One region of the Streptomyces sp. NPDC002537 genome, then DNA from elsewhere that is predicted to be linked to it. Evidence: riboswitches for the same ligand, from Rfam matches in the RefSeq annotation. Region 1 holds a riboswitch; the other holds the start of a gene.
The links. A riboswitch is a leader RNA that binds a small molecule or an ion and turns the genes downstream of it on or off. The one in region 1 is predicted to bind glycine.
Positions count from the first base shown of each region.

Region 2: linked by a shared signal. The riboswitch ahead of gcvP (aminomethyl-transferring glycine dehydrogenase) and the one ahead of gcvT (glycine cleavage system aminomethyltransferase GcvT) in region 1 are both predicted to bind glycine.

Region 1 is NZ_JBSFWT010000046.1:21,224-36,545, forward strand. Features, by position in the region: gene glyA (serine hydroxymethyltransferase) at 1-31, opposite strand, end outside; gene gcvH (glycine cleavage system protein GcvH) at 75-449, opposite strand; gene gcvT (glycine cleavage system aminomethyltransferase GcvT) at 517-1,632, opposite strand; glycine riboswitch at 1,665-1,776, opposite strand; glycine riboswitch at 1,777-1,872, opposite strand; gene ACWD4A_RS21020 (AAA family ATPase) at 2,036-2,785, shown strand; gene ACWD4A_RS21025 (enhanced serine sensitivity protein SseB) at 2,939-3,736, shown strand; gene ACWD4A_RS21030 (enhanced serine sensitivity protein SseB C-terminal domain-containing protein) at 3,892-4,677, shown strand; gene ACWD4A_RS21035 (ABC transporter permease) at 5,089-6,087, shown strand; gene ACWD4A_RS21040 (ABC transporter substrate-binding protein) at 6,147-7,910, shown strand; gene ACWD4A_RS21045 (ABC transporter permease) at 8,011-9,024, shown strand; gene ACWD4A_RS21050 (ABC transporter ATP-binding protein) at 9,048-10,136, shown strand; gene ACWD4A_RS21055 (ABC transporter ATP-binding protein) at 10,148-11,182, shown strand; gene ACWD4A_RS21060 (trimeric intracellular cation channel family protein) at 11,261-11,920, shown strand; gene ACWD4A_RS21065 (thioesterase family protein) at 11,978-12,826, shown strand; gene ACWD4A_RS21070 (cysteine desulfurase family protein) at 12,944-14,113, shown strand; gene mnmA (tRNA 2-thiouridine(34) synthase MnmA) at 14,325-15,322, shown strand, end outside.
Region 2 is NZ_JBSFWT010000093.1:6,567-21,888, reverse strand. Features, by position in the region: gene ACWD4A_RS30030 (DUF881 domain-containing protein) at 1-149, shown strand, start outside; gene ACWD4A_RS30025 (FHA domain-containing protein) at 280-1,125, shown strand; gene ftsR (transcriptional regulator FtsR) at 1,169-1,948, shown strand; gene ACWD4A_RS30015 (bifunctional nuclease family protein) at 2,001-2,474, shown strand; gene ACWD4A_RS30010 (MerR family transcriptional regulator) at 2,653-3,267, shown strand; partial or broken gene ACWD4A_RS30005 (DNA polymerase IV) at 3,346-4,686, shown strand; gene ACWD4A_RS30000 (PRC-barrel domain-containing protein) at 4,692-5,114, opposite strand; glycine riboswitch at 5,271-5,378, shown strand; gene gcvP (aminomethyl-transferring glycine dehydrogenase) at 5,561-8,443, shown strand; gene ACWD4A_RS29990 (DUF5999 family protein) at 8,600-8,806, opposite strand; gene ACWD4A_RS29985 (hypothetical protein) at 9,115-9,702, opposite strand; gene ACWD4A_RS29980 (glutamate--cysteine ligase) at 10,197-11,699, shown strand; gene ACWD4A_RS29975 (CPBP family intramembrane glutamic endopeptidase) at 11,793-12,587, shown strand; gene ACWD4A_RS29970 (PhzF family phenazine biosynthesis protein) at 12,626-13,441, opposite strand; gene ACWD4A_RS29965 (PadR family transcriptional regulator) at 13,577-14,167, shown strand; gene ACWD4A_RS29960 (Clp protease N-terminal domain-containing protein) at 14,356-14,901, shown strand; gene ACWD4A_RS29955 (EamA family transporter) at 14,964-15,322, shown strand, end outside.

The DNA.
Region 1 (15,322 bases):
GCTCATGGAGGGAGCTGTTCAGAAGCGACATGAGTTCTTCCTGGACTTCCTGGGGCGGGGAGGGCGGGGCGGGGTCAGCCGGCGAAGGCGGTGTACTCGTCGGCGGACATCAGGTCCGCCGGCTCGTCCGCGATCTTGACCTTGAACAGCCAGCCGCCCGCGAAGGGGGCGGAGTTCACCAGCGCGGGGTCGTCCACGACGTCCTGGTTGGCCGCGACGACCTCGCCGGTCACCGGGGAGTACAGGTCGCTGACCGACTTGGTCGACTCCAGCTCGCCACAGGACTCACCCGCGGTGACCGAGTCGCCGACCGCCGGGAGCTGGGCGTAGACGACGTCACCGAGCGCGTTGGCGGCGAACTCGGTGATGCCGACCGTCGCCACACCGTCCTCGGCGGCCGACAGCCACTCGTGCTCCTTGCTGTAGCGCAGCTGCTGGGGGTTGCTCATGGCTTGATTCTCCTGGATGCGCGTGGGTGCTTGTGCAACGGGTATTGACAGGTGAGACGGGAAGAGATCAGCGCTGCCGCTTGTAGAAGGGCAGGGCCACGACCTCGTAGGGCTCATGGCTGCCGCGAATGTCCACGGACACACCCTTTGTACCGGGTGCGGAGTGGGCGGCGTCGATGTACGCGATGGCGATCGGCTTGCCGAGCGTGGGGGAGGGGGCGCCGGACGTGACCTCGCCGACGACCTCGCCGCCGGAGACCACCGCGAATCCGGCGCGCGGCACCCGGCGGCCCTCGGCGATCAGGCCGACCAGCTTGCGCGGCGGGTTGCCCTCCGCGCGCTCCGCGGCGGCCGCGAGCGCCTCGCGCCCCACGAAGTCGCCCTCCTTGTCGAACTTCACGACCCGGCCGAGGCCCGCGTCGAACGGCGTGGTGGCGGTCGTCAGCTCGTGCCCGTACAGCGGCATGCCCGCCTCCAGGCGCAGCGTGTCGCGGCAGGAGAGGCCACAGGGCACGAGACCGACGGCGGCGCCCGCGTCGGTCAGCGCCTGCCAGAGCTTCTCGGCGTCGGCCGGGGCGACGAACAGCTCGAAGCCGTCCTCGCCGGTGTAGCCGGTGCGGGCGATCAGCGCGGGCACGCCCGCGACGGTGCCCGGCAGGCCCGCGTAGTACTTGAGGCCGTCCAGGTCCGCGTCCGTGAGGGACTTGAGAATGCCGGGGGACTCGGGGCCCTGGACCGCGAGCAGCGCGTAGTTGTCGCGGTCGTCCCGCACCTCGGTGGCGAAGTCCGCCGCGCGCTCGGTCAGCGCGTCCAGCACCACCTGGGCGTTGGAGGCGTTGGCGACGACCATGTACTCCTGGTCGGCCAGGCGGTAGACGATCAGGTCGTCCAGGATGCCGCCCGCGGCGTCGCAGATCATGGTGTAGCGGGCGCGGCCGACCGCCAGCGCGGAGAGATTGCCCACCAGCGCGTGGTCGAGCGCCTGCCCGGCCTGCGGGCCGGTGAGGGTGATCTCGCCCATGTGGGAGAGGTCGAAGAGGCCCGCGTGGGTGCGCACCGCGACGTGCTCGTCGCGCTCGCTTCCGTACCGCAGGGGCATGTCCCAGCCGGCGAAGTCGGTCATCGTGGCACCGAGCGCGCGGTGCAGCGCGTCGAGAGCGGTTCGGCGAGGGGCATCAGTCATGGTGTGGGCTCCCAGGCATGGCAATGAGGACGTCCTCCCCATCTGTCATCGGAACCTGAGAGGTTCACCGCGAGCGACGAACGCGCTGTCGGCTTGCACCTTCGGTGGGGCCGCCGCGCAGGACGGCCCGCTTTTCAGATCTGCCTCGCCCACGCGGTACGGGGCCTGAGAGATTCAAGGGAGGAACTTGCTCCTTCGGCGCCCAGCACTCAATGGCTGGAACTCTCCCGCGTGGATTCGAGCGGCCGGTATGCAGTTTGGGTACGCAGTTGGCGCGCACATCATTGCACGGACGGGCGCGCGACGGACCGCCCGCCGTCCTCTCAATTGCATTACCTTTCCTTTACGTTCTGTGGGTAGTCGGATGGTGACCGGGCGGGGCCCGGTACGGGGGAAGGCGGTCATCGTGCGCACGCGGGACACGGACGGGGAGCGGACGGAGGCCGCGCCGCCGGAGCGGGCGCCGCGCGGCCCGGCGGCGGGGGAGTGCCGGGTGCGGCCGGGCGTCCTCGACCTGCGCGGCGGCGGCCGCGCCGAGCTGCGCTGCGCCCCGGGCGACCTCGTCGTCGTCTCCGGACTGCCCGGCAGCGGGAAGACGACCCTGATACGGCGGGCCGTGCCCGCGCTCGACGAGCGGGGCGCGGCCGTCCGCCGCGTCGACTCCCAGGACTCCCGCGAGCGGCTGGAGCGCCGCACCCCGGGCTGGCTGCCGTACGCCGTGTACCGGCCGCTGGTGCGGCTCGTCCACTACGCCGCCCTCCGGCGGGCCCTGCGCTCCGGGGCGAGCGGGGTGGTGCACGACTGCGGCGAGCGCGGCTGGGTGCGGCGGTGGCTGGTCCGTGAGGCCCGCCGCCGGGGCGGCACCGTCCACCTGCTGCTGCTCGACGTCGGCCCCGGCCTCGCGCTGGCGGGCCAGGCGGCGCGCGGGCGCACGGTCTCCGCGCGCGCGTTCCGCCGCCACCGGGGGGCGGCGGCCCGGCTGGTCGCCGACGCGGTGGCCGGGAGGATGCCGGGGGGCGTGGGATCGGTGGTGCTGATGGACCGTCCGGCGGCCGACGCGCTGCGGCGGATCACCTTCACCGGCTCCGCGGGTGCACCCCCACGGGTGGTTCGCAGGGGCGCTGACGGGTCTCCCCGGAGCCGGGCGCGCTGACGCGAGGTCTCCTCGGCCGCCGAACGGGCCGGTTGTCCCGGGAGCGCGGTCGCCCGCCCCTCGCCGGTGGGCAATTCCGCAGGCCGCAGGCGGCGGCGTCGGCCCAACCGTTAGGGTTCGGGTGCGGCTTTGTAGAGACGGCGGTTGGACGAGATGAGCATCCCCGAGCAGTACGGTCGGCCCGCGGCCCCGGCCGGCGCCCCCGTGGGCGGCCTCCCCCAGGGCTGGCCCGCCAATGAACTCGAAGCGGTGCTCACCGCCTCCCTGGGCGTGCCCGGCGCGGGCGCCCGCATCGTCGAGGTGCTCGGGCGCAGCCACCTCTGGGTGCCCCTGCCGGGCGGCGGCGGGCCCGACAGCCCCGACCTCGACCTCCCCACCATGGAGCTCGACGGCGCCGCCTACGTACCGGTGTTCAGCTCCGAGGCGGAGTTCCTCCGCGTCGTCGGCGACCGGATGCCCTTCGCCGTGGCACCGGCCGTCGAATTCGCCCGCGGCCTGCCCCCGCAGGTCGGCCTCGCCGTCAACCCCGAGGGCGCCGTCGGCGCGCCCCTCCCGCCGCCCGCCGTCGCCGAGCTCTGCCGCGCCGGGCGCACCCTCCTCGACGGCGACGCCACCGGCGGCCGGGTCCGCCTCTTCCAGCCCGACTGGCAGCAGGAGCCCACCGGCTTCCTCGCCGCCGCCGGGCTGGAGTTCGCCGCCGCCCAGTGCGTACGGACCGCGCGCCGCGCCCTCGCCAGCGTCGAGGGGGCCGACCCCGCGCTCTTCGTCGGCGTCGAGCTCGACCTGCCCGACCCCGGCAGCCGCACCGCCGTCATGGACGCCCTCGGCAGGGCGCTCGGCACGGCGCCCGTCGTCTGGCCCGTACAGCTGGTCTTCCTGGACGTGGCGCGGGACCCGGTGGCCGACTGGATGCTGGCTCAGGTCCGTCCGTTCTACGACCGTGACCTGTGACTCCTCCCGTGCCCGCCGCCGCGGGCTCGTAAGCTGTCGGTATGACCGGACCGGGCGCGCTGCCGCGCCCCGGGGCACTGGAGAAAGCGGCCGGGGGCGGCCGAGAGAAGGGGCGGAACCAGGTGAGCGCGGGCGCGGGGAGCGGCGTGGAGCAGATGCTGCGCCAGGTGGCGCCCGGCCGGTACGACGCCTATGAGGCCCTCCTCCAGGCGCTGGCCGAGGGCGGCGTCTGGATGCTGCTCTGGCACGGCCAGGCCGGTTCGCCCGACGCGCAGTACGGCAACATGGAGGTCGACGGCCTCGGCTACGCCCCGTGCGTGACCTCCGCGCAGGAGCTCGCCGCCAGTGGCTGGAACCGCGCCCACGTCGTCGTCCCGGGCCGTGCCGTCGCCGGCGCGCTCTACCCCGACCGCTGGGGCCTGTGGCTCAATCCGCACGCCCCCGGCGGTGGTGTCGGCGTGCCCTGGCTCGACCTGCGGCGGATCGCGGGCGGCCTCGACCGGCTGCCCGCCGGACCGCTCCAACTGAGCGAGCCCGCCCTGGACATCCCGCAGTTCTACGCCCTGCTCGGGCAGCAGGCCCGGCACACGCCCGCGGTGCGGGCGCTGCGCCGCGCCTGGGTGCAGCCCGCGCTGGGCACCCCCTATCTGGCGATCGGCCTCGATCTGTACGACACCTCGCGGGCCGCCGTGGACACGGTGCGGTCGATGATGCGGCAGTCGCTCGGCGCGGTGCCCGAGGGGCTGCCGGTGTCCACGGTCGCGATGTCGGACGAGCACGACCCGGTCGCGATGTGGATGCGCGCCCACGCGCGCCCGTTCTTCGACCGCGACGGCTACGGCGGCCCGGCCGTGCCGCCCCCGTCCGGCGGCTACGGCTACCCTCCGGCCGGCTGGCCCGGCGGCGCGGCCCCGCAGGGCGCGGCTCCACAGCCTTACTGAACGGATCCGTACTGAACGGATCCGTACCGAACCGACCCGTCCGAACTGATCCATCGGGGCCCGGTCCGGCAGGGGTCGGATCCGCTGTGTCCCCAATATGCTGGTAAGCAGCACAAGTTGACACCCGGCCGACAGGCATCCGCTGAGCCGCCCCCGGCGTTCGGATAACGGAAGCCCACTGGCCACATCACGGTTGCGCATCCATTCCCGGCCGGGGCTGGCGGGTGATCGCGGCCGCGTTGAAGACTCCCGCTCCAAGGGACGTCGCTCCTGCGTACGAGTCCTTTTCTGTGACCTTCCGCTCCATCAGTACCAACTGCATCAGTTTGCACGTGTACCTGTGAGTTCGAAGCCGCCTTCCACGGCGGGCGTGGGCCGGTCACCCCCGGCCCGAGAGGGGTCAAAGGCACTGTGACCGCACCTATCGAGACCACCGGAGGAGCCGCCGGGGCGCAGCCCGAGGCCGTTCTCGCCGGGGCCAACAAGAGCCAGATCGAGGGGCGTTCGCTCACCCAGATCGCCTGGATCCGCTTCAAGCGCGACAAGGTGGCCGTCGCGGGCGGTGTCGTGGTGATCCTGCTGATCCTGCTCGCCGTGCTGGCCAAGCCCATCGAATCCGTCTTCGGGCTGGATCCCAACCAGTTCCACCAGAACCTCGTCGACCCCGAACGGCTCGCCCCCAAGGGCGGGTTCGGCGGTATGAGCTGGGACCATCCGCTGGGTGTGGACCCGCAGTACGGGCGCGACATCCTGGCCCGCATCATCGAGGGCTCCTGGGTCTCCCTGATCGTCGCCACCGGCGCCACGCTGCTCTCCGTGGTGCTCGGCGCCGTGCTCGGCGTCGTCGCGGGCTTCTACGGCGGCTGGGTGGACAGCGTCATCAGCCGGATGATGGACACCTTCCTCGCCTTCCCGCTGCTGCTGTTCGCGATCTCCATCTCGGCGGCGCTGCAGGACGGCGCGTTCGGGCTCTCGGGCCTGCCGCTGCGGATCTGTGTGCTGATCTTCGTGATCGGCTTCTTCAACTGGCCCTACATGGGCCGGATCGTCCGGGCGCAGACGCTCTCCCTGCGGGAGCGGGAATTCGTCGAGGCCTCCCGGAGCCTCGGCGCGCGCGGGCCGTTCATCCTCTTCCGGGAGCTGCTGCCCAACCTGGTGGCGCCGATCCTCGTCTACTCGACCCTGCTGATCCCGACGAACATCCTCTTCGAGGCCGCGCTGAGCTTCCTGGGCGTGGGCATCGCCCCGCCGCAGGCATCCTGGGGCGGCATGCTCACCAGCGCGACGGACCTCTACCAGGCCGATCCGCAGTACATGTTCGTGCCAGGTCTCGCCATCTTCATCACGGTGCTGGCCTTCAACCTGCTGGGCGACGGGCTGCGTGACGCCCTCGACCCGCGCAGCAAGTGACCGCGGCGACCTCCCGTCCACCGCGCCACCATCCATCGACAGAGGGGGCTTTCCTCAAGGTGAACACAAGAAAAGCGACGGCTGTGCTCGCCACGACCGTGGTGCTGGCGCTGGGGGCCACCGCGTGCAGCAGCTCGAAGAGCGACGACAGCAGCGGCAGCGGCAGCGGGAACAAGAACGTGACCGCGGACGCGGCCCTCTCCTCGATCGTCAACAAGACGGACAAGAAGGGGGGCACGGTCACCTACGAGGCGACGGACGTCCCCGACTCCCTCGACCCGGGCAACACCTACTACGGCTGGGTGCAGAACTTCTCCCGCCTCTACAGCCGCTCGCTCACCACTTTCAAGCCCGCCGCGGGCAAGGACGGCCTGGAGGTCGTCCCGGACCTCGCCGAGTCCCTGGGCAAGCCGAGCCCGGACGCCAAGACCTGGACGTACAAGCTGCGCACCGGGGTGAAGTTCGAGGACGGCACGCCGGTCACCTCGAAGGACGTCAAGTACGCCGTCGAGCGCAGCAACTTCGCGCCCGACGCGCTGTCCAACGGACCGACGTACTTCAAGGCGCACCTGGAGGGCGGTGACAAGTACCAGGGCCCGTACAAGGACAAGTCCCCCGAGGGGATCAAGTCCATCGAGACGCCCGACGACCAGACGATCGTCTTCCATCTCAAGGACGCCTTCGCCGACTTCGACTATCTCGCGACCTTCTCGCAGACCGCCCCCGTGCCGCAGAAGGCGGACAAGGGCGCCGAGTACGTGAAGCACATCGTCTCCACGGGCCCGTACAAGTTCTCCTCGTACGAGGAGGGCAAGAGTGCGACGCTGGAGCGCAACCCCCAGTGGGACCCGAAGACGGACCCGATCCGCAAGGCCCTGCCGGACAAGTACTCGTTCAAATTCAAGATCCTCCAGACGACGGTCGACAACGGCCTGCTCAACGACAGCGTGACCGCCGACGCGTACGGCACCGGCGTCGGCCCGCAGACCCAGTCGAAGGTGCTGGGCGGCAAGTACAAGAAGCAGACCGACATGCCGTACGCCGGCGCCACTTCGTACCTCGGCCTGAACGTGAACGTGAAGCCGTTCGACAACATCCACTGCCGCAAGGCGGTCCAGTGGGGCATGGACAAGGCGTCGATCCAGCAGGCCCAGGGCGGCGACCCGAAGGGTGACGTCGCCTCGACCCTGCTGCCGCCGACCGTCAACGGCTACGCGAAGTTCAGCCTGTACGAGACCCCGAACAGCGCCGGTGACATCAACAAGGCCAAGGACGAGCTCAAGCAGTGCGGTCAGCCGAACGGCTTCGAGACCAATCTGACGGCCCGCTCCGACCGGCCCGCCGAGATGGCGGCGGCCACCGCCGTCCAGGCGTCGATGAAGAAGATCGGCATCACGGCGAACATCAAGACCTTCCCGACCGGCAAGTACTTCACCAACTTCGCGGGTGTGCCGGACTACGTCCACAGCCACAACCTCGGCATGATCATGACCGCCTGGGGTGCCGACTGGCCGACCGGCTTCGGTTTCCTCGACCAGATCGTCAACGGCTCGGCGATCAAGCCCTCCGGCGGCAACAACGTCTCCGAGCTGAACGACCCGCAGATCAACAAGGCGTTGAACGACGCGATCGCCAACACCGATGCCGCCGCCCGCGCCAAGGCGTGGGGCGACATCGACAAGATGGTCGCCGAGAACGCTTCCGCCGTACCGCTGGTCTACCGCAAGAACCTGCTCTTCCGGCCCGAGTCCGCGACCAACGTCACGGTCACCCAGGCCTACCTCGGCATGTACGACTACCTGCTGATGGGCTCCTCCAAGTAGCAGCGGGCCAGCCCGCCGAAGACTTTCGAAAGGCAGGTGAAGGTGCCGGCGTCCGCCGGGCCGGGACACTCCGTCCCGCGGACGCCGGTGCCGCACAGCTGTGGCTGCGTACATCATCCGACGCCTGTTCGCCGCGGTCCTACTGCTGCTGGTGGTCAGCGCAGTCACCTTCGCGATCTTCTTCCTCGTCCCCCGGATCGCCGGGCAGACGGTCGACCAACTTGCCACCCAGTACGTCGGCAAGGACGCCAACGCCGGCGCCGTCGCCGCCGTCAAGAAGAACCTCGGCTTCGACCAGCCCCTGTACACCCAGTACTGGCACTTCATCAAGGCCATCGTGGTGGGGGCCGACTACAAGTTCGGCCCGGACGCCTCGCACTGCGCCGCGCCGTGCTTCGGCTACTCCTTCAAGAGCCATGTCGAGGTGTGGCCCCAGCTGACCTCGCGCATCCCGGTCACCCTCTCCCTGGCCATCGGCGCCGCCGTGATCTGGCTGATCTCGGGCGTGGCCGTGGGCGTGCTCTCCGCGCTCAAGCGGGGCACGGTCTTCGACCGCTTCTTCATGGGCGTGGCCCTGGCCGGCGTCTCGCTGCCGATCTTCTTCACCGGCATGCTGGCCCTGAGCCTCCTCACCGTCCAATGGCCGGTGTGGGGCGACGGCATCAACTACGTGAGTTTCACCGACAACCCCGGCCAATGGGCGTGGAACCTCCTCGTCCCCTGGTGCAGTCTCGCCTTCCTCTATTCCGCGCTCTACGCCCGGCTCACCCGCGCGGGAATGCTGGAGACCATGAGCGAGGACTACATCCGCACGGCCCGCGCCAAGGGGCTCAAGGAGAGCAAGGTCGTCGCCAAGCACGGCCTGCGCTCCGCCCTCACCCCGATCGTCACCATCTTCGGTATGGACTTCGGCCTGCTGCTCGGCGGCGCGGTCATCACCGAGACGGTCTTCTCGTTCAAGGGCATCGGCGAGTACGCGGTCAAGGGCATCCAGGACAACGACCTGCCCATCGTGATGGGCGTGACCCTGGTCGCCGCCTTCTTCATCGTCATCTGCAATCTGCTGGTGGACCTGGTCTACGCGGCCATCGACCCCAGGGTGAGGTACTCGTGAGCGAGCCCGGCAAGGAACAGCGCGTGACCCGGGACGCGGCCGCGGGCGAACCCGTGGCCACCCCGCCGGCGGACGCCCCGGACGTCTTCCTCTCCGTACGCGACCTGCGCATCCACTTCGACACCGACGACGGTCTGGTGAAGTCCGTCGACGGCGTGAGCTTCGACGTCGGGGCCGGGAAGACCCTGGGCATCGTCGGCGAGTCGGGCTCCGGGAAGTCCGTCACCTCCCTGGGCGTCATGGGCCTGCACCGCACGGCGAAGGCCCGGATCTCCGGCGAGGTCCGGCTGGACGGCGAGGAGCTCATCTCCGCCGACCCCGACCGTGTACGGACCCTGCGCGGCCGGAAGATGGCCATGATCTTCCAGGACCCGCTGTCGGCCATGCACCCCTACTTCACCATCGGCGCCCAGATCGCCGAGGCGTACCGCGTGCACCACCGGACCGACCGGAGGACCGCGCGGAAACGGGCCGTCGAGATGCTCGACCGCGTCGGCATCCCCGAGCCGCACCGCCGCGTCGGCGACTACCCCCACCAGTTCTCCGGCGGCATGCGGCAGCGCGCGATGATCGCGATGGCGCTCGTCAACAACCCCGAACTGCTGATCGCGGACGAGCCGACGACCGCCCTCGACGTGACCGTCCAGGCCCAGATCCTCGACCTGATCCGCGACCTCCAGAAGGAGTTCGGCTCGGCGGTCATCATCATCACCCACGACCTCGGCGTCGTCGCCGAACTGGCCGACGACATCCTGGTGATGTACGGCGGCCGCTGCATCGAGCGCGGCCCCGCGGAGAAGGTCTTCTCCCAGCCCCGGCACCCCTACACCTGGGGGCTGCTCGGCTCGATGCCGAGGATCGACCGCGAGCAGACCGAGCGGCTCATCCCCGTCAAGGGCTCCCCGCCCAGCCTGATCAACGTGCCGCCCGGCTGCGCCTTCAACCCCCGCTGCCCCTACGCCGACATCCCCGAGGGCGGCATCACCCGCACCGAGCGGCCCGAGCTGCGGCTGGTCTCCGGCGAGGGCGGGAACCGGCACTGGTCCGCCTGCCATATGACCCAGGAGGAGCGGACCCGTATCTGGACCGAAGAGATTGCGCCCAAGCTGTGAAGGACGACACCGTGCCCGACCGAGACGCGACCATCCCCCCGCAGCCGACGGCGCCCGACGGACCGGACACCCTCCTCAAGGTGACGGACCTGGTCAAGCACTTCCCCATCACCAAGGGCCTGCTGCGCCGGCAGGTCGGCGCGGTACGGGCCGTGGACGGCATCAGCTTCGACGTGCGCGCCGGGGAGACCCTCGGCGTGGTGGGGGAGTCCGGCTGCGGCAAGTCGACCATGGGCCGGCTGATCACCCGGCTGCTGGAACCCACCGGTGGCACCGTCGAGTTCCAGGGCCGGGACATCACCCACCTCGGGACCTCGGGCATGCGCCCGATGCGCCGCGACGTGCAGATGATCTTCCAGGACCCGTACTCCTCGCTGAACCCCCGGCACACCGTCGGCACCATCGTCGGCGCCCCCTTCAGGCTCCAGGGCATCACACCCGAGGGCGGGGTGAAGCGGGAGGTCCAGCGGCTGCTGGAGCTCGTCGGCCTCAACCCCGAGCACTACAACCGCTACCCGCACGAGTTCTCCGGCGGCCAGCGGCAGCGCATCGGCATCGCCCGCGCGCTCGCGCTCAAGCCGAAGCTGGTGGTCGCCGACGAGCCGGTCTCCGCGCTGGACGTGTCCATCCAGGCGCAGGTGGTCAACCTCCTGGACGACCTCCAGGACGAGCTGGGGCTGACCTACGTCATCATCGCCCACGATCTGTCGGTCATCCGCCATGTCTCCGACCGGATCGCCGTGATGTACCTCGGCAAGCTCGTGGAGCTCACCGACCGCACCTCCCTCTACGAGAAGCCGATGCACCCGTACACCAAGGCACTGCTCTCCGCGGTGCCGGTGCCGGATCCCAAACGGCGCGCGAAACGCGAGCGGATTCTTCTCAAGGGGGACGTGCCCTCCCCGATCGCCCCGCCCTCGGGGTGCCGCTTCCACACCCGCTGCTGGAAGGCGACGGAGGTGTGCGCCGCGCAGGAACCGCCCCTGGTGGAGCTCGCGCCCGGCCACCGGGTGGCGTGCCACCACCCGGAGAACGCGCCCTCCTAGGGCGCGGCCGGGCGTCGTGTTCTCCGAGTTTTTCGGATGGATGTCCGGATGCATGTATGCGACGAGTAAGAATGTCGCGTGCTCACCGATCTGTTCAGCCCCTCCGTCCAGCACTCGCTGGATCTCGCCGGGATCTTCGTCTTCGCGATCTCGGGTGCGCTGCTCGCCGTACGCAAGAACTTCGACGTCTTCGGCATGGCGGTGCTCGCCGAGGTCACCGCGCTGGGCGGCGGGCTGTTCCGGGACCTGATCATCGGGGCGGTGCCGCCCGCGGCCTTCACCGACCTCGGCTACTTCCTCACCCCGCTGCTCGCCACGCTGATCGTCTTCTTCCTGCACCCCGAGGTCGAGCGGATCACCAAGGCCGTGGGGGTGTTCGACGCCGCCGGGCTCGGGCTGTTCTGTGTCACGGGCACCATGAAGGCGTACGCGCACGGGCTCGGTCTCACCTTCGCCGCCACCCTCGGACTGGCCACGGCCGTCGGCGGCGGTGTGCTGCGCGACATCCTCGCCCACGAGGTGCCCTCGCTGCTGCGCTGGGACCGCGACCTCTACGCCGTACCCGCGATGGTCGGCGCGACGATGGCCGCCCTGCTGATCCGTTTCCACGAGCTCAACGCCACCACCAGCGCGCTGGCCGCCCTGACCGCCTTCGTGCTGCGGCTGCTCGCCATGCGCTTCCACTGGCGCGCGCCGCGCGCGTGGCACCGCCGGAGCGCCGCGGCCGAAGAAGTGTGAGTGAACGCCGTACCTTTTGACCTACCCATCAGTAACATCCGGGTGTAGCGTCGGACCATGGCACAGGCGACCATCGGCACCAGCGAATTCGACCGCGACACCGCGATCCGCCCGCGCGAGCGGGACGGCGCCCGCGGCGCCTACGACGTGGACCTCTCCGCGGGGTGGACCATCTTCGGCGCCGCCAACGGCGGCTACCTCCTCGCCCTGGTCTGCCGCGCGCTCGGTGACGCCCTGCCGCACCCGGACCCCTTCTCGGTCACCGCGCACTACCTGTCCGCCTCGCGCCCCGGCCCCGCCGTCGTCCGCACGGAGCTCGTCCGCACCGGCCGCAACCTTTCCACCGGCCAGGCGTCGCTGTTCCAGCGCGACGAGCACGGCACCGAGGTCGAGCGCATCCGCGTCCTCGCCACCTACGGCGACCTCGACGCCGTCACCGACGACGTGCGGACGACCGCCAAGCCGCCCGCCATACCGCCGTACGAGCACTGCCCGGGTCCGGAGGACGCCCCGGCGTCCGCCCCCGTCCCCGAGATCTCCGGCCGGCTCGACATCCGGCTCGACCCCGCGACCGCGGGCTGGGCGGTCGGCGCGCCGAGCGGGCGGGGCGAGATGCGGGCCTGGTTCGCGCTGGCGGACGGACGGCCCGCCGACGCGCTGTCGCTGCTGCTGGCCGTGGACGCGCTGCCCCCGACCGCCTTCGAGATGGGGCTCAGCGGCTGGGTCCCCACCGTCGAGCTCACCACCCACATCCGCCGCCGCCCCGCCCCGGGCCCGCTCCGCGTCTCCATCACGACACGGAACCTCGCGGGCGGATACCTGGAGGAGGACGCCGAGGTGTGGGACAGCGAGGACTTCCTGGTCGCCCAGTCCCGCCAACTGGCCCTGGTCCCGCGCGGGTCCTGAACCGGATCCCGGACCTTCAGGGGGCGGGGCGCGGCCCGGGGTGTCAGGGGCCCCGGAGCGGGGAACAAACCCTCGGCTCCCGGGGACGCCGGCCCCGCTCGTAGAATCGTGCCCACCATGGCCTACCTCGACCACGCCGCCACCACTCCGATGCTCCCGGAGGCGGTGCAGGCGATGACCGCCCAGCTCGCCCGCACGGGCAACGCCTCCTCGCTGCACGCCGCCGGGCGGCGCGCGCGCCGCACCGTCGAGGAGTCCCGCGAGTCCCTCGCGGCGGCCCTCGGCGCGCGCCCCAGCGAAGTGGTGTTCACCGCGGGCGGCACCGAAGCGGACAACCTCGCCGTCAAGGGGCTGTACTGGGCCCGCCGCGCCGCCGACCCGGCCCGTACGCGCGTCCTCGCCAGCCCCGTCGAGCACCACGCCGTGCTCGACGCCGTCGACTGGCTCGGCACCCACGAGGGCGCGACCGTCGAGTACCTCCCCGTGGACCCTCACGGCCGGGTGCACCCGGACGCGCTGCGCGAGGCCATCGCCCGCAACCCCGACGACGTCGCCCTCGCCACCGTGATGTGGGCCAACAACGAGATCGGCACCATCATGCCGGTCCGTGAACTGGCCGCCGTCGCCGCCGAGTTCGGCATACCCCTGCACGCCGACGCGGTCCAGGCGTTCGGCCAGCTCGACGTGGACTTCGCCGCGTCGGGGCTGGCCGCGATGACCGTCAGCGGCCACAAGATCGGCGGCCCGTACGGCATCGGCGCCCTGCTGCTCGGGCGGCAGTACGCGCCCGTGCCCCTGCTGCACGGCGGCGGACAGGAGCGGCACGTGCGCTCCGGGACGCTGGACGTGCCCGCCGTCGCCGCGTTCGCCGTCGCCGGGACGCTCGCCGCCGAGCGGCGCCCGGACCACGCGCGCGAGATCGGCGCGCTCCGCGACGAGCTGATCGCGGCCGTCCGCGCGGCCGTGCCGGACGCGGTCCTCGGCGGCGACCCCGACCCGGCGGGCAGACTGCCCGCCAACGCGCACTTCTCCTTCCCCGGCTGCGAGGGCGACTCCCTGCTCCTCCTCCTGGACGCCCAGGGCATCGAGTGCTCCACCGGCTCGGCCTGCACGGCCGGGGTGGCCCAGCCCAGCCATGTCGTTCTCGCCACTGGGACGGATCCGGATCTGGCGCGGGGGACGTTGCGGTTCTCTCTGGGCCACACGTCGACGTCTGCCGACGTGGCGGCGGTCGCGTCCGCCATCGGCCCGGTCGTCGAACGCGCCCGGACCGCAGGCCTGAGCTGACCCCGGTTCGTCCGTCCGCGGGCCGGTGGGGGCTTGTCGCGCAGTTCCCCGCGCCCCTGACGGGGCGCAGGCACGTGCCCCGATAAGGGGCGCGGGGAACTGCGCGATCAGCCACGAACGACCCGCAGACGCAGGCAGAGCTCACCTCCCACCCCAGTGGGCGAGATCACCCGCCAAGCCCGCCGCAGGCGCCCCGTACCCTGGAAGGGTTATGACTGACTTCCCTGGTGCACCTTCCGGCCCCCGCGACGGTAGTCGCCTCCGCGTACTCGCCGCCATGTCCGGCGGCGTCGACTCCGCCGTGGCCGCCGCGCGGGCCGCCGAGGCCGGCCACGACGTCACCGGCGTGCACCTCGCGCTGTCCGCGAACCCGCAGTCCTTCCGCACGGGCGCGCGCGGCTGCTGCACGATCGAGGACTCGCGCGACGCCCGCCGCGCCGCCGACGTCATCGGCATCCCCTTCTACGTCTGGGACCTCGCCGAGCGCTTCCGCGAGGACGTCGTCGAGGACTTCGTCGCCGAGTACCAGGCGGGGCGCACGCCCAACCCCTGCCTGCGCTGCAACGAGAAGATCAAGTTCGCGGCCCTGCTGGACAAGGCCCTCGCCCTCGGCTTCGACGCGGTGTGCACCGGCCACTACGCGACGGTCGTCCTGAAGGACGACGGCACCCGCGAGCTGCACCGCGCCAGCGACATGGCCAAGGACCAGAGCTACGTCCTCGGCGTGCTGGACGAGAAGCAGCTCGCCCACGCGATGTTCCCGCTGGGCGACACCCTGACCACCAAGGAAGAGATCCGGGCGGAGGCGGAGCGGCGCGGCCTGGCCGTCGCGAAGAAGCCCGACAGCCACGACATCTGCTTCATCGCCGACGGCGACACCCAGGGCTTCCTGGCCGCCCGCCTCGGCAAGGCCGAGGGCGACATCGTCGACGAGTCCGGCACCAAGCTGGGCACCCACGAGGGCGCGTTCGGCTACACCATCGGCCAGCGCAAGGGCCTGCGCATCGGCCACCCCGCGCCGGACGGCAAGCCCCGCTACGTCCTGGACATCTCCCCGGTGGACAACACCGTCACCGTGGGCCCCGTCGAGGCGCTGGACGTCACCGCCCTCACCGCCATCAAGCCCCGCTGGTGCGGCACGGCCCCGGCCGGCCCCGGCACGTACACCGCCCAGCTGCGCGCCCACGGCGGCGAGACCGAGGTGACCGC
Region 2 (15,322 bases), on a different contig from region 1:
TTGAGCCGGCGCTGAACATCCCCGGTGGTGTGGTGCAGACCCTGGAGAAGGAGCAGGCGGGCGTCTCGGTCAACCGGTCTGAGAAGATCATTGTGGATGCCTTGCGCCCGGCGAAGCGGCCTGACTACGCTCGGTCGTCATCGCAGTGAGGCGGGCGGGCCCAGGGGCTTCGCGCGGAGGTCACGAGGTTGCGGGGGGTCGGCGCATCAAGTCGAGGGCGCGTGGTGGAAACTGTCTGTTGACCACGGACGTTGTATGGATGTCCGGGTCGGACGGTGAGTGCGTCGAGGGTTCGTCCTGCCCCACGGGCGGGTCTGTTTCGGTCAAGGGGAATCGCCCGTGAAGTTGTTTGCGAAGTTGTTCGGCAGAAGTGCACGCCGGGACGGTGGCAGCGGTTCCGCCCGCCACCGGGCGTCGCGCCCCGTGGAAGGCGGCGAAGGAGCCCAGGAAGGGCGTCCGTTGTTCCGGGATCAGGTGGATGTGCCCGGAGGGGACATTTCGGGAGGGTCCGGCGCGTCCGCTGTTGACCCTGCCGCGGCCGGACGCATAGGTTTCGGGGCACCAGCGACCTCAAGTGCGGGTGGAGGGTTTGCCTTGCCGGTGTGTACGAGGTGTGGCCATCGGAACGCCGAGGCCAGCCGGTTCTGCTCCAACTGTGGTGCGCCGCTGCGTCCCGGAGCCGTGGCGGAGCGGGCCTCCGAGACGACCTCGACCATCTCCATCTCCGGCCTCGAGGCGTATGACTCCGAGGCCACCGGCCAGACGCCGATCCCGACGCTCTCTCCCGAGGCGCAGGCGGCCGTCGACGCCCTTCCGCTGGGTTCGGCGCTGCTCGTCGTCCGCCGGGGGCCGAACTCCGGAAGCCGGTTCCTGCTCGACAGCGATGTGACGACCGCGGGCCGTCATCCGCAGAGCGACATCTTCCTCGACGATGTCACCGTCTCGCGGCGGCACGTGGAGTTCCGCCGCGGGCAGCACGGCGGCTTCACGGTCGCCGATGTCGGCAGCCTCAACGGCACCTATGTGAACCGTGAGCGCATCGACTCGGCGGAGCTCGCCAACGGCGACGAGGTGCAGATCGGCAAGTACCGGCTGGTCTTCTACGGCAGCCAGCGGGGCATCTGACCCTCCCCCGGACTCCGTCCGGGGGGACTCCCAGGGAAGGGCCATGCTGCGAACACCGTCAGGCGGTGCCGGTGCGTCCGGTGCCGCCGGAGTGGAGGGGCGGCCGGTGAGCATCGGCACGGTGCTCAATCTGCTGCGCGAGGAGTTCCCCGAGGTCACCATCTCCAAGATCCGTTTTCTGGAGTCGGAGGGCCTGGTCGAGCCCCAGCGCACGCCGTCCGGGTACCGGAAGTTCAGCGCGGAGGACGTGGAGCGGCTCGCGTACGTCCTGCGGATGCAGCGTGACCACTATCTGCCGCTCAGGGTCATCAGGGAGCACCTGGACGCGCTGGCCAGGGGCGAGCGTGTCCAGCTGCCCGTCCCCGGACAGCCCCAGGGCGCCGACGGCCCGGACGGCGTCGACGGTGGAGCGCGGGGCGTGGGGGGTGCCGTGGCGGCCTTCGAGCGGCCCACGGCCGCCCGGGTCGGCCGCGCGGAGCTCCTGGGCGCCGTCGGCGTCACGGAGAGTGAGCTGGCGGAGTGGGAGTCGTACGGCCTGCTCGTACCCCACTCGGACGGCGGATTCGACGCCGAGGCGGTCGATGTCGCCAAGCTGCTGACGGACCTGGGGCGGTTCGGCCTGGAGCCGCGGCACCTTCGCGTCATGAAGGCCGCCGCCGACCGCCAGGCGGGACTGGTCGAACAGGTGGTCGCACCGCTGCGCAGGCACCGTAATCCGCAGACCAGGGCGCACGCCGAGGCCACTGCGCGGGAGCTCGCGGCGCTGTCCGTACGCCTGCACGCGGCACTCGTACAGGCCGCCCTGCGGACGCGTTCGCACTGACCGGCGAGTGCCCGACTACCCAAACCTGCCGGGCACGTCCTAGGGTTGCTGTGTGAACGAGCTCGATGTCGTGGGTGTCCGGGTGGAAATGCCCTCCAACCAGCCGATCGTGCTCCTGCGTGAAGTGGGAGGCGACCGGTACCTCCCGATCTGGATCGGACCGGGGGAGGCGACGGCCATTGCCTTCGCCCAGCAGGGCATGGCCCCGGCCCGCCCGCTGACCCACGACCTTTTCAAGGACGTGCTGGAGGCGGTGGGCCAGGAGCTCACCGAGGTCCGCATCACGGACCTGCGCGAGGGCGTGTTCTATGCGGAGCTCGTCTTCGCCAGCGGGGTGGAGGTCAGCGCCAGGCCGTCCGACGCCATAGCGCTGGCGCTGCGCACCGGGACGCCGATCTACGGCAGCGACGGGGTGTTGGACGACGCCGGCATCGCCATTCCGGACGAGCAGGAGGACGAGGTCGAGAAGTTCCGTGAATTCCTCGACCAGATCTCGCCGGAGGACTTCGGCACCAACAGCCAGTGAGGCGTACGGCGCCCTTCGGGGGGCCGGGCGCGGCGCATTCGATTAGCCTTTCCCGGCGCCGGGATACGTAAAACCACTCTCTGGGTGATTATCACTCGGCGTGCCGAGTGTGGCGATCGTTGACGCGCCCCGGGTGACTGCCTACCGTCGAGAAGGCAGGTCAAGGACGGAGGTCGGCGTGAGAAGCATGGGCGACGGTACAGCGGTCGGCAATCCGTATCCGCTGTATGGGGGAACGGTCGAACAGCCCTCCCGTCATGCCGTCCCGGCGGCGGTCGGCGCACCGCAGGGGCCGGAAAGCGACAAGATCGGGTACCGGGGGCCGACGGCGTGTGCCGCGGCGGGCATCACCTATCGACAGCTCGACTACTGGGCGCGTACGGGCCTGGTCGAGCCGAGTGTGCGACCGGCCTACGGCTCGGGGAGCCAGCGGCTCTACAGCTTCCGGGACGTGGTCGTTCTCAAGATCGTCAAACGGCTGCTGGACACCGGGGTCTCCCTGCAGAACATCCGCACGGCCGTCCAGCACCTGCGTGCCCGCGGGGCGGGCGACCTCCCGCAGATGACGCTGATGAGCGACGGTGCGACGGTCTACGAGTGCACCTCGCCCGACGAGGTCGTCGACCTCCTCCAGGGTGGGCAGGGCGTCTTCGGGATCGCCGTCGGCGTCGTCTGGCGCGACGTCGAGGCCGTGCTCTCCCAGCTGCACGGTGAGCGCATCGACACGGGCGAGACCCTCATCGGCCACAATCCCGCCGACGAGCTGGCGCGGCGGCGCAACCGCGCGGGCTGACCCCCGCGACAGGACCCCCGCCCGACGCTCCGTCGCACGTCAGCGCGATTGTCAGTGGCGTGCGGGAACATCGGTGGTGTGAGAGCCGCACCCACGATCCTGCACCTGGACATGGACGCCTTCTACGCCTCGGCGGAGCAGGCGGCCAAGCCCAGTCTGCGCGGGAAGCCCGTGGTGGTCGGTGGGATCGGTCCGCGCGGAGTGGTCGCCACCGCTTCGTACGAGGCCCGCGTCTTCGGTGTCCACTCGGCGATGGCGACGGCCCAGGCACGTCGGCTGTGCCCCAACGCCGCCTATCTCACGCCCCGGTTCACGCTCTACCGCGAGGTGAGCGAGGTGGTCATGGGGCTGCTGCGGCGGCTCTCGCCGCTGGTGGAGCCGCTCAGCCTCGACGAGGCGTTCGTCGACCTGGAGGCGGGCGGCGTCGAGCCCGCCACGGCGGCGGTGCGGGCCGTGGGGGAGCGGCTGCGGAGCGATATCCGCGCGGCCACGGGGCTCAGTGGGTCCGTGGGGCTCGCCGGGTCGAAGATGCTCGCCAAAATCGCCTCGGAGCAGGCGAAGCCCGACGGTCTGTTCCTCATCGAGCCGGGCACGGAGTCGGCGCTGCTGGGCCCCATGTCCGTCCGCGTCATCCCCGGGGTGGGCCCCGCCACCGCCGAGACGCTGCGCCGCGCCGGGATCACCACCGTCGCGGAGACGGGCGAGGCCGGTGAGGCGGAGCTGGTGCGGCTGCTCGGCAAGGCCCACGGCGCGGGGCTGTACGCCCTGGCCACCGGCAGCGACGACCGGCCCGTCGTCGCCGAGCGGGACGCCAAGTCCGTATCGGTGGAGGACACCTTCGAGGAGGACGTGACCGACCGCGTCCGGGTCCAGCTGGAGCTCACCCGGCTCGCCGACCGCTGCGTCCAGCGGCTGCGGGCGGCCGGGCGCTCGGGGCGGACGGTCGTGATCAAGGTGCGGCGCTACGACTTCTCGACGCTGACCCGCTCCGAGACCCTGCGCGGGCCCACCGACGACCCGGGCGTGGTGCGCGAGGCCGCCGCCCGGCTGCTGGAGGGCGTCGACACGACCGCGGGGGTGCGGCTGCTGGGCGTCGGCGTCACGGGCCTCGCCGACTACACCCAGGAGGACCTCTTCGCCCAGGCCGCGAGCGAGGCGGCCGCTGCCGACGAGGAGACCCCGCAGACCGCGGGGGAGGAGCCGGAACGGCCCGCGGCCGCCGTCGAGGCGCCGGCGCGGCGCTGGCTGCCGGGGCTGGACGTCCGGCACGCCGAGTTCGGGGCGGGCTGGATCCAGGGCAGTGGCGTCGGCCGCGTCACGGTCCGGTTCGAGCAGCCCTGGTCCGAGCCCGGGAGGGTGCGCACCTTCGCCGTCGACGACCCCGCGCTCGAACCGGCCGATCCCCTGCCGCTGATACGGGCCGCTCAGCCCGCCGAGCCGTTGACCGTACCGAGCCCCTCCTCCGTCCGCCCGGAAGTGCCGGAGGAGTCCGTCCGTCCCGCTTCGACGCCCGGCGTGGAGGGGGTGTCCCCGGCCGGGAGGGCGAGCCCGTAGTGGCGGTAGAGCTGGAGCTCCTGCTCGGGGGAGAGATGGCGGCCGACGCCGAAATCGGGGGCGTCCTTGATCAGAGCGCGCTCGTACGGGATGCGCAGCGTGTCGCCCACGACCTCGCTGGGGACCAGCGGCACGAAGGCGTCCCGGCTGAACAGGCCGGTGCGCACGGCCGCCCACTCGGGTTCGCCGGTCTCGTCGTCGAGGTACACCTCGTCCACGGTGCCGATCTTCATGCCGTCGCGGTCGAACGCCTTCCGGCCGATGAGATTCCGCGGATCGATATCGGTCTGCACCGTTCCTCCCATGGTTCGCGCATGCCCCCGGCCGCCTCGGCAGGGCCCCGAACACCTCCCGGAACACCTCTCGACACCAACGAAAAGGCACAAAGCGGGAACCGGCCACTCGAGGGATCGCCCCCTACCTGCGCTGGTAGGCTGGCGAGTGGCCGCAGACCCCGTGCGGGAGAGTCCTCCGAGAGCCCTGACGGGCTTTTGCGGGGGCGCCGAAGGAGCAAATCCTCCCCGGAATCTCTCAGGCACACGTACCGCATGGACGAGGTCACTCTGGAAAGCAGGGCGGGCCCAGGTCAGGCACAACGCCGGAGCCCGTCCTCACCGACGGTGAAAGCCGGGCCGCTGCCCGGTGAAGCTCTCAGGTTGAGATGACAGAGGGGGAGGCCGTCCGGGTACCCGCGCCGTGGTACCCCTCGCAGGTCGAAACGACCAGGAGGCCTCCGCAGATGACAGCCCACCGCATCTCCCTTTCCGACCTGGAGCGCGGCACGCCCTTCGAGCGCCGCCACATAGGCCCCGACAGCGCTGCCCAGGCCAAGATGCTCGCCCAGGTCGGATTCGGCTCCCTCGACGAACTCACCGACGCCGCCGTGCCGGACGTGATCAAGAGCACCGAGGCGTCGGCCCTGCCCGGGGCCCGCAGCGAGGCGGAGGTCCTCGCCGAACTCCGCGCGCTCGCCGGCCGCAACCAGGTCCTCGCCCAGATGATCGGGCTCGGCTACTACGGCACCTTCACCCCGCCGGTGATCCTCCGCAACGTCATGGAGAACCCGGCCTGGTACACCGCCTACACGCCCTACCAGCCGGAGATCTCCCAGGGCCGGCTGGAGGCGCTGCTCAACTTCCAGACCGTCGTCGCCGACCTCACCGGGCTGCCCACCTCGGGCGCCTCCCTGCTCGACGAGGGCACCGCCGCCGCCGAGGCCATGGCGCTCTCCCGCCGCGTCGGCAAGGTCAAGCAGGGCGTCTTCCTCGTGGACGCCGACACCCTGCCGCAGACCGTCGCCGTCATCCGGACCCGCGCCGAGCCGACCGGGGTCGAGGTCGTCGTCGCCGATCTGTCCGGGGGCATCCCGGAGGAGATCGCCGAGCGCGGTGTCTTCGGCGTCCTGCTGCAGTACCCCGGCGCCTCCGGTGCCGTACGCGACCTGCGCCCGGTCGTCGAGCGCGCCCACGAGCTCGGCGCGATCGTCACCGTCGCCGCCGACCTGCTCGCCCTCACCCTGCTCACCTCGCCCGGTGAGCTCGGCGCGGACATCGCGGTCGGCACGACCCAGCGCTTCGGCGTGCCCATGGGCTTCGGCGGTCCGCACGCCGGATTCATGGCCGTCCGCGAGCAGTTCGCCCGCAGCCTCCCCGGCCGCCTCGTCGGTGTCTCCGTCGACGCCGACGGCAACAAGGCGTACCGCCTGGCCCTCCAGACACGCGAGCAGCACATCCGCCGCGAGAAGGCCACCAGCAACATCTGCACCGCCCAGGTGCTGCTCGCCGTCATGGCCGGCATGTACGCCGTCTACCACGGTCCCGACGGCCTCGCCTCGATCGCCCGGCGCACGCACCGCTACGCCACGCTGCTCGCGGCGGGGCTGCGGGCCGGTGGCGTCGAGGTCGCGCACGGCTCGTACTTCGACACCCTGACCGTGAGAGTCCCGGGCCGGGCCGCCGAGGTCGTCACCGCCGCCCGCGGGCGCGGCGTCAACCTCCGGCAGGTCGACGCCGACCTGGTCGGGATCGCCTGCGACGAGACCACCACCCGCGAGCTCGTGACGGCCGTGTGGTCGGCGTTCGGGGTGGACGCCGACATCGAGGCGCTGGACGCCGCGACCCCGGACGCGCTCCCCGAGGGCCTGCTGCGCGCCGACGACTACCTCACCCACCCGGTCTTCCACGAGCACCGCTCCGAGACCGCGATGCTGCGCTACCTGCGCAGCCTGGCCGACCGGGACTACGCCCTGGACCGCGGCATGATCCCGCTCGGCTCCTGCACCATGAAGCTCAACGCCACCACCGAGATGGAGCCGGTCACCTGGCCCGAGTTCGCCGCGCTGCACCCCTTCGCGCCGGTGGAGCAGGCCGGTGGCTATCTCACGCTGATCACGGAGCTGGAGGAGCGGCTCGCCGAGGTCACCGGCTACGACAAGGTCTCCATCCAGCCGAACGCGGGCTCCCAGGGCGAGCTCGCGGGTCTGCTGGCCGTCCGGGCCTACCACCGCGCCAACGGTGACGAGCAGCGCACCGTCTGTCTCATCCCGTCCTCCGCGCACGGCACCAACGCCGCCAGCGCCGTGATGGCCGGGATGAAGGTCGTCGTCGTCAAGACCGGCGAGGACGGCGAGGTGGACGCCGACGACCTGCGCGCGAAGATCGCGCAGTACGCGGACGAGCTGGCCGTGCTGATGGTCACCTACCCCTCCACACACGGCGTGTTCGAGGAGCACATCAGCGACATCTGCGCGCTGGTGCACGACGCGGGCGGCCAGGTCTACGTGGACGGGGCGAACCTCAACGCCCTGGTGGGCGTGGCCAAGCCGGGCCGGTTCGGCGGCGACGTCTCGCACCTCAACCTGCACAAGACCTTCTGCATCCCGCACGGCGGCGGTGGCCCGGGCGTCGGCCCGGTCGGCGTCCGCGCGCACCTCGCGCCCTACCTCCCCAACCACCCGCTGCAGCCGGCCGCGGGCCCGGCCACCGGCGTCGGCCCGATCTCGGCGGCACCCTGGGGCTCCGCGGGCATCCTGCCGATCTCCTGGGCGTACGTCCGGCTGATGGGCGGCGAGGGGCTCAAGCACGCGACCCAGGTCGCGGTGCTCGGCGCCAACTACATCGCCAAGCGGCTGGAGCCGCACTACCCCGTGCTCTACACCGGTCCGAACGGGCTGGTCGCGCACGAGTGCATCGTGGACCTGCGGCCGCTGACGAAGGCGACCGGCGTGACCGTCGACGACGTCGCCAAGCGCCTGATCGACTACGGCTTCCACGCGCCCACGATGTCGTTCCCGGTGGCCGGCACCCTGATGATCGAGCCGACGGAGAGCGAGGACCTCACCGAGCTGGATCGTTTCTGTGCGGCGATGATCGCCATCCGCGCCGAGATCGAGAAGGTCGGCTCTGGCGAGTGGCCGCAGGACGACAACCCGTTGCGGAACGCCCCGCACACCGCCGCCTCGGTGACCGGCGCGTGGGAGCACCCGTACAGCCGTGAGGAGGCCGCGTACCCCGCCGGGGTGTCCGCGGACAAGTACTGGCCGCCGGTGCGGCGCGTCGACGGCGCGTACGGCGACCGCAACCTGGTCTGCTCCTGCCCTCCGCTGGAGGAGTACGAGAACTGAGCCGGTGCGGGGGCCCGGTGCGGTGACGGCCGGGCCCCGTGCGGGAACGAAGAGGGGCCGGTTCGGCGACTGCGCCGGGCCGGCCCTTTTGGTGCGTGACGTGCGTGACGTGCTGTGCGCCCTGTCCGTACAGCGCGCTCCGTTCTGCTGCCGCGGTCAGGCAGCCGTCACCACATGACCGCTGTCCAGCGGCCGGTGCGGGGCGATGATCTGCCCGTCCGGCAGCAGCTCACCGGTGTCCTCGAAGCAGAGGACGCCATTGCACAGCAGACTCCAGCCCTGTTCCGGGAAGTGCGCCACGAGGTGGGCGGCTTCCCTGTCGGCGGAGTCGGCTGAGGGGCACGTGGGCTGGTGCTGGCACATGGGGAGGTTCTTTCGCTGTGATGTGGTGGCTGTCCTGCGGCTCGATGCTGTGGTCATGCCGCCCCCCGTTGGCGAATAGGTTGGTCGATACCAGTGTTGCCCCACGGGCGCGATTCCGCAGGGATTTCCCGGCAGCGCTCCTCTCCCGATGAGGACGCGTCACCCGTGCGGGCGGTTGCCGTCAACAGGACGGCCTCTTCGGGGGATTCGGGCTGGCCGCCCCGGGCTAGTCCGGGAGGGTGAGCGCGGCGGTACGCCCCGTGGCCGCCGTGGCCACGGGGCGTGTCCGGTCCGCTGCGGAACGCCGTTCAGGCCGAGGTCCTGAGCAGGGGCGACGGGGTGAGCCGGTGGGTGAGCACCGACAGCAGTTCGGTGAACCGGTGCGCGCGGTGCGCGGCGATGCCGGGCGGCGCGGGCGCGAGCGGCACCAGCAGGTCGCCGGGGCCCGGCAGCCCGGACGCGGCGTCGGCGGTGAGGTCGCCGTGCAGCCAGAGGGTGAGCATGTAGAGCTCGGGCACGGAGAGCAGCCGCGGCTGGTACGGCGTCGGCAGCGCCTCCGCCTGGCGCAGCGCCAGTTCGGTGGAGGCGAGGTACGGGCCCTCGAAAAAGTGGGAGAAGGTCCAGCCGTCCGCGGTCGGCGCCGTCTCGCCTGCGGCCACCGCGCGCTCGGCCCCCCGGATCAGGAACCGCCAGCCGGTGAGCCGGGTCCTGGGGGTGCCGCCGCGCGTGGTGACCTGCTCCAGGACGTGGACGGGCAACGGGAGTTCGGGGGTCAGCGGTCCTTGCGCGGACCGCAGGGAAGGGGTGCGGGCCTCGCGCACGGCGGTGGGGGAGCCGAGGGCGGTGAGGACGCTGAGCAGGGCGGGCGCGGGAGCGGGGAGGGCGTGCAGCGGCATGGTGGGTCGCCTCTCACTTCGGAGACACGTGGTGCGGGGCAGGTGCGGACGACGCTGTCGGCGTGCGGGGTCAGAGGGGGGCCGGGGACCGTACCGACTGCCGGGGCCGGGGCGCTGCTCTCTGCCTTGTCCCGGAGTTTATACGACACGTGTTCACATGGTGTTTCGGCTAGCTGTCGCCGGTATTTCCTGCAAGAGGATTTCCGGTGGCTCCACGCAGGGGGATTTCGGTGATTCTGTGCCGAATTCCGTGGCCGCCACCTCGGGCTATTCACCGGACCGGGTAGGCCGGATCTCATCGGTGTTTATCACCAGCGCAATGCGCAAAACCGGAGTATTGCACCTTGCCGACGGAATGTGCCACGGCGCACACCTCGGACAGCCTACCGGGCATTGCCTGCCGACGTGGCGTTATCGATCACATCGGCTGGGCATCATCGACCGTGACGCGGGCGGCCGCTGCCGCGGGGGACCCAGGTGAGGAGGGCGCTGCGATGGGTGAGAAGCTGGTGGTGGAGGGGTTCGGCCCCGCCGACCGGCAGCGCCACAGGGACAAGCTCCGGCAGTGCCTCGACGTGCTGGCGCGGCTCCTGGCGGAGAAGCGATTCGACCGGCCCCGGAATCTTATGGGTCTGGAGATCGAGCTGAATCTCGCGGGGTCCGACGGGATGCCGAGCATGGTGAACGCCGAAGTGCTGAAACGTATCGCCAGTGGGGATTTCCAGACCGAGCTGGGCCGCTTCAACCTGGAAGTGAACATTGTGCCCCACCCGCTGTCGGGCCGGGTTCTCGACCAGCTCGCCGAGGAGTTGCGCACGGCCCTTTCCTATGCCGATCGCAAAGCCATGGAGGTCGATTCCGGAATCGTGATGATCGGTATTCTGCCGACTCTGGAGGACCGGCACCTGGTCTCCTCGAACCTCTCCGACGACCACCGCTACGCCCTCCTCAACGCGCAGGTGGTCGCCGCGCGGGGCGAGCACTTCACCATCGACATCGAGGGCGTGGAGCGGCTGACCTGCACCGCGGGCTCGATCGCCCCCGAATCCGCCTGCACCTCCGTGCAGTTGCACCTCCAGGTCACCCCGCGCCGGTTCGCCGCCGTGTGGAACGCCGCGCAGGTCGTCGCGGCCGCGCAGATCGCCGTCGGCGCCAACTCGCCGTTCCTCTACGGGCGGGAGCTGTGGCGCGAGTCCCGTCCGCCGCTGTTCGTCCAGTCCACCGACACCCGGTCGCCGGAGCTCGCGGCGCAGGGCGTCCGGCCGCGTACCTGGTTCGGCGAGCGCTGGATCGACTCGGCGTACGACCTCTTCGAGGAGAACCTGCGTTTCTTCCCGCCGCTGTTGCCCGTCTCCGGCTCCGAGGACCCGCTGCGGGTGCTGGAGGAGGGCGGGGTGCCCGAGCTGAACGAGCTGATCCTGCACAACGGCACGGTCTACCGCTGGAACCGGCCCGTCTACGGCATCGCCGACGGCGTACCGCACCTCCGGGTCGAGAACCGCGTGCTGCCCGCGGGCCCCACCGTCACCGACGTCATCGCCAACACCGCCTTCTACTACGGGATGGTCCGGGCGCTCGCGGAGGAGGCCCGTCCGGTGTGGACCCGGATGCCGTTCGGCGTCGCCGCGGAGAACTTCGACACCGCCTGCCGCCACGGCATCGACGCCTGGCTGCGCTGGCCGCGGGGCGGCCGCAACCAGGCGTCGGCGCGCGTCCCGGCCGTACGGCTCGTCCTGGAGGAACTGCTGCCGATGGCGGCGGCCGGGCTCGACGCGTGGGGTGTCGAACCGGCCGACCGCGACCGCTACCTCGGTGTCATCGAGGGGCGCTGCCGCAACCGGACGAACGGCGCGTCCTGGCAGGCGGCCACCTACCACCGCGCGCTGGAGCGCGGGCTGGGGCGGGAGAAGGCGCTGGCCGCCACGACGCGTCGCTATTGCGAACTGATGCGGACGGGAGAGCCGGTGCACCTCTGGCCGGCCGGACCGGGGGACTGACCGCACCGCGACAGGGCCCCGCTTTTTGGGGTGGGCCCGGCCGTCGGGCAAGCTGTGGGGACGGTTGCGGGCAACGCGGAGCGGAGAGACGTCGTGCGGCAGAGCGTGCGGGGAGAGGTCGGCACCCTGCCGGAGGTCCGGCCGGCGCTGCTGCGCAACGAGACGCTGATCGTGCTCGCGCTGTCGCTCGGGGCCAGCGCCGTATCGGCCCTGATCAGCTTTGTCGGCGCGGCCACCCGGCCCGGCGGGCTCAAGGAACAGGCCGCCCGGCTCAACGCCTCGCACGCCCCCGGCCGTCCCTGGCTGGACCTCGCGTGGCAGGTCTTCGGCATCGCGACCGCCCTGGTGCCCGTCTTCCTCGTGGCCCACCTGCTGCTCCGCGAGGGCGCGGGCCTGCGGGCCATCGGCTTCGACCGGCGGCACCCGGGCCCCGACCTCGCCCGGGGCACGGCGGTCGCGGCGGCCATCGGCGGCACCGGGCTGCTCTTCTACCTCGGTGTACGGGCCGCGGGCTTCAACCTCACCGTGGTGCCCGAGTCGCTGCCCGACGTGTGGTGGAAGCTCCCGGTGCTGATCGCCTCGGCCGTGCAGAACGCCGTGCTGGAGGAGGTCGTGGTCGTCGGCTACCTGCTGCGCCGCCTCGGGCAGTTGGGCTGGACACCGGCGGCCGCCCTGGCGGCGAGCGCCGCGCTGCGCGGCTCGTACCACCTGTACCAGGGCATCGGCGGGCTCATCGGCAACATGGTGATGGGCGTCGTCTTCGTGCTGCTCTACCGGCGCTGGGGGCGGGTCGGGCCGCTGGTCGCCGCGCACGCCCTGATCGACATCGTGGCCTTCGTCGGCTACGCGCTCCTCGCGGGCAAGGTGGGCTGGCTGCCCACCGCCTGACCCGCGCACGCGCCCGCGGCCCGCCCGCCGCGCCCGGCCTACGCGAGCAGCTCCCCGTCGATGACGGTGACGGCGGTGCCGGTCAGCAGTGTGCGGTCGCCGCGCAGCTCCGTCCGTACGAGCCCGGTGCGCGCCGACGCCTGAAGTCCCGTCAGGCCGGGGCGCCCCAGCCGGGCGGACCAGAACGGCGCGAGCGCGGTGTGGGCGCTGCCGGTGACGGGGTCCTCGTCGACGCCGACGTTGGGGAAGAAGCAGCGCGAGACGTAGTCGTAGCCGCGCGCGGGGTCCTCGGCGGCCGCGGTGGCGATGATGCCCCGGCGCGAGTACCTGCCGAGCGCCGCGGTGTCCGGGGCGAGCGCCCGTACCGCCTTCTCGTCGGCGAGTTCCACGAGCAGGTCGCCGATGTGCGGGCTCGTGTCGCAGGCGCCGAGCGGCTCGGCGCCCAGCGCGGCCGCGACGCCGTCGGGGACGGCGGTCGGGGTGAGCGACGAGGTCGGGAAGTCGAGGGTGACCGACCCGTCCTCGTGCGCGGTCGCCGTGAGGATGCCGCAGCGGGCGGTGAAGCGCACGGTGCCGGTGGCGGCGCCGGTCGTGTGCAGGACGTGCGCCGTGGCGAGCGTGGCGTGGCCGCACATGTCGACCTCGGTGGCGGGGGTGAACCAGCGCAGCGCCCAGTCGGCGTCGCCGCCCTCGGGCAGCCGGTGGGCGAACGCGGTCTCGGAGAGGTTCACCTCGGCGGCGATCCGCTGGAGCCGGGCGTCGTCGGGGAAGGAACCGGAGTCGAGGAGCAGGACCCCGGCCGGGTTGCCGGCGAAGGGGCGGTCGGTGAAGGCGTCGACGATTCGTATCCGCATGGCGGGAACCGTAGGAGTCCGGCAAAGCCGCAGGCCAGAGCCAATGTGCAAAAACTGGACCGGGAGGCGTTGTCGTTCGGCATGTTCCGATATATCGTTGACGTATCGCGACCGATCAAAGATGGGAGGAACGTCATGTGGCGTTCACATGGACACGAACACCGCGGCCCGCGCGGTGCGGGTGACTTCGAGGGGCGGCGCGCCGCCTTCGGCCCCTTCGGGCCGGGCTTCGGCGGTCCGCCGTTGGGCGGACCGCGGGGGCGGGGGCGCGGCGGCCCGGGAGGGAGGGCGCGGCGCGGTGACGTGCGCGCGTCGATCCTGGCGCTGCTGAAGGACCGGCCGATGCACGGCTACGAGATGATCCAGGAGATCGCCGAGCGCAGCGGCGGGGCCTGGAAGCCGAGCCCCGGGTCGGTCTACCCGACGCTCCAGATGCTGGAGGACGAGGGTCTGATCGAGAGTGCGAGCGAGGGCGGCAAGAAGCTGTTCACGCTCACCGAGGCGGGCCGCACGGAGGCGGACGCGGGTTCGCAGACGCCGTGGGAAGAGGTCGGCCGAGGGGTCGACTGGGAAACGATGCAGGAGATCCGGCAGGCCGGGTTCGGGCTGATGGAGGCCTTCGGGCAGGTCTGGAAGACCGGCAGCAAGGAGCAGAAGCAGAAGGCGCTGGACGTCATCAACGAGTCCCGCAAGAAGCTGTACCTGATCCTCGCGGACGAGGGCTGAGCCGGATGCCGGACGGGCCGGTTGCCATGGCCCGTCCGGCATTTCGCGCGCCGCCGCCCCTGACGCCGTCCCGCCGCCGGTCCTCCTCAAGGAGGAGGACATCGGCGGGCGCGCCCAACTCTCGTCGGATGCGCGAATGCTTCCCGCCGGGGATGCCCCCGCGGCCCTGTTCCTGGTGGGGTGGAAGGGTGCAAAGCCGTACATGTGACAGCGGACCGGCCGGCACCGCCTGCGCGGACCGGTTCAGCACCGAGCTGACCTCGGCGGCCGCCGGTGCCCGCAGGCGGGCCGTGCGCGACGGGGACCGCCAGGTCGACACCGCCCACCTGCTGCACACGCTCCTCGAAGCGGACCCCGAGGCGTGCCGGGCCCTGGACGGCGCCGGTACGGGCGCGGTGGTACGGCTGCTCGGCTATCTCGTCCAGCGGACCATCGGCTACGGGCTGCGGTGGAGCGGCACCGTGGAGGACTCCGGCGCGCTGCCCGTGCTCCCGGCCGGGCGGGCCCCCGGCTGGTCGCCCGCCGCGGCCGCCGCCATGGAGGGGGCTCTCGTCCGGGCCCGCGCGCGGGGTGCGGACCGCGCGGAAGGAGTGGACCTGCTCGCCGCGCTCGCCCGCGCCGACGGCAGCCGGGCCGTGGAGGTGCTGCGCCGGGCCGGGGTCGACCCCGGCCCGCTCGCCGCCCGCCTCGATGCCGTCGCCTGCCGCGAGTGGCCGGACCCTTGTCATGAGTGAAGCGGATTCTTGTCATGAGTGAAAAGGGTGACAGTCATGTCGGCGGCTGACATGCTGACCGCATGCAGACGTCTCGGGGGAGAAGCGCCGGACTCGGCCTGGCCGTGGTCTCGGCGCTCGCGTACGGCGGATCGGGTGTCGCGGCCAAGCCGTTGATCCAGGCGGGCCTCGATCCGCTCCATGTCGTATGGCTGCGGGTGGCCGGGGCCGCGCTGGTGCTGCTTCCCGTCGCCTGGCGCCAACGCGCCCTGGTGGCCCGCCGTCCCGCGCTGCTCGCCGGGTTCGGCCTGCTGGGCGTCGCCGGCGTCCAGGCCTGCTACTTCGCGGCGATCTCCCGTATCCCCGTGGGCGTCGCCCTGCTCATCGAATACCTCGGGCCCGCGCTGCTGCTCGGCTGGGTGCGCTTCGTCCAGCGGCGCCC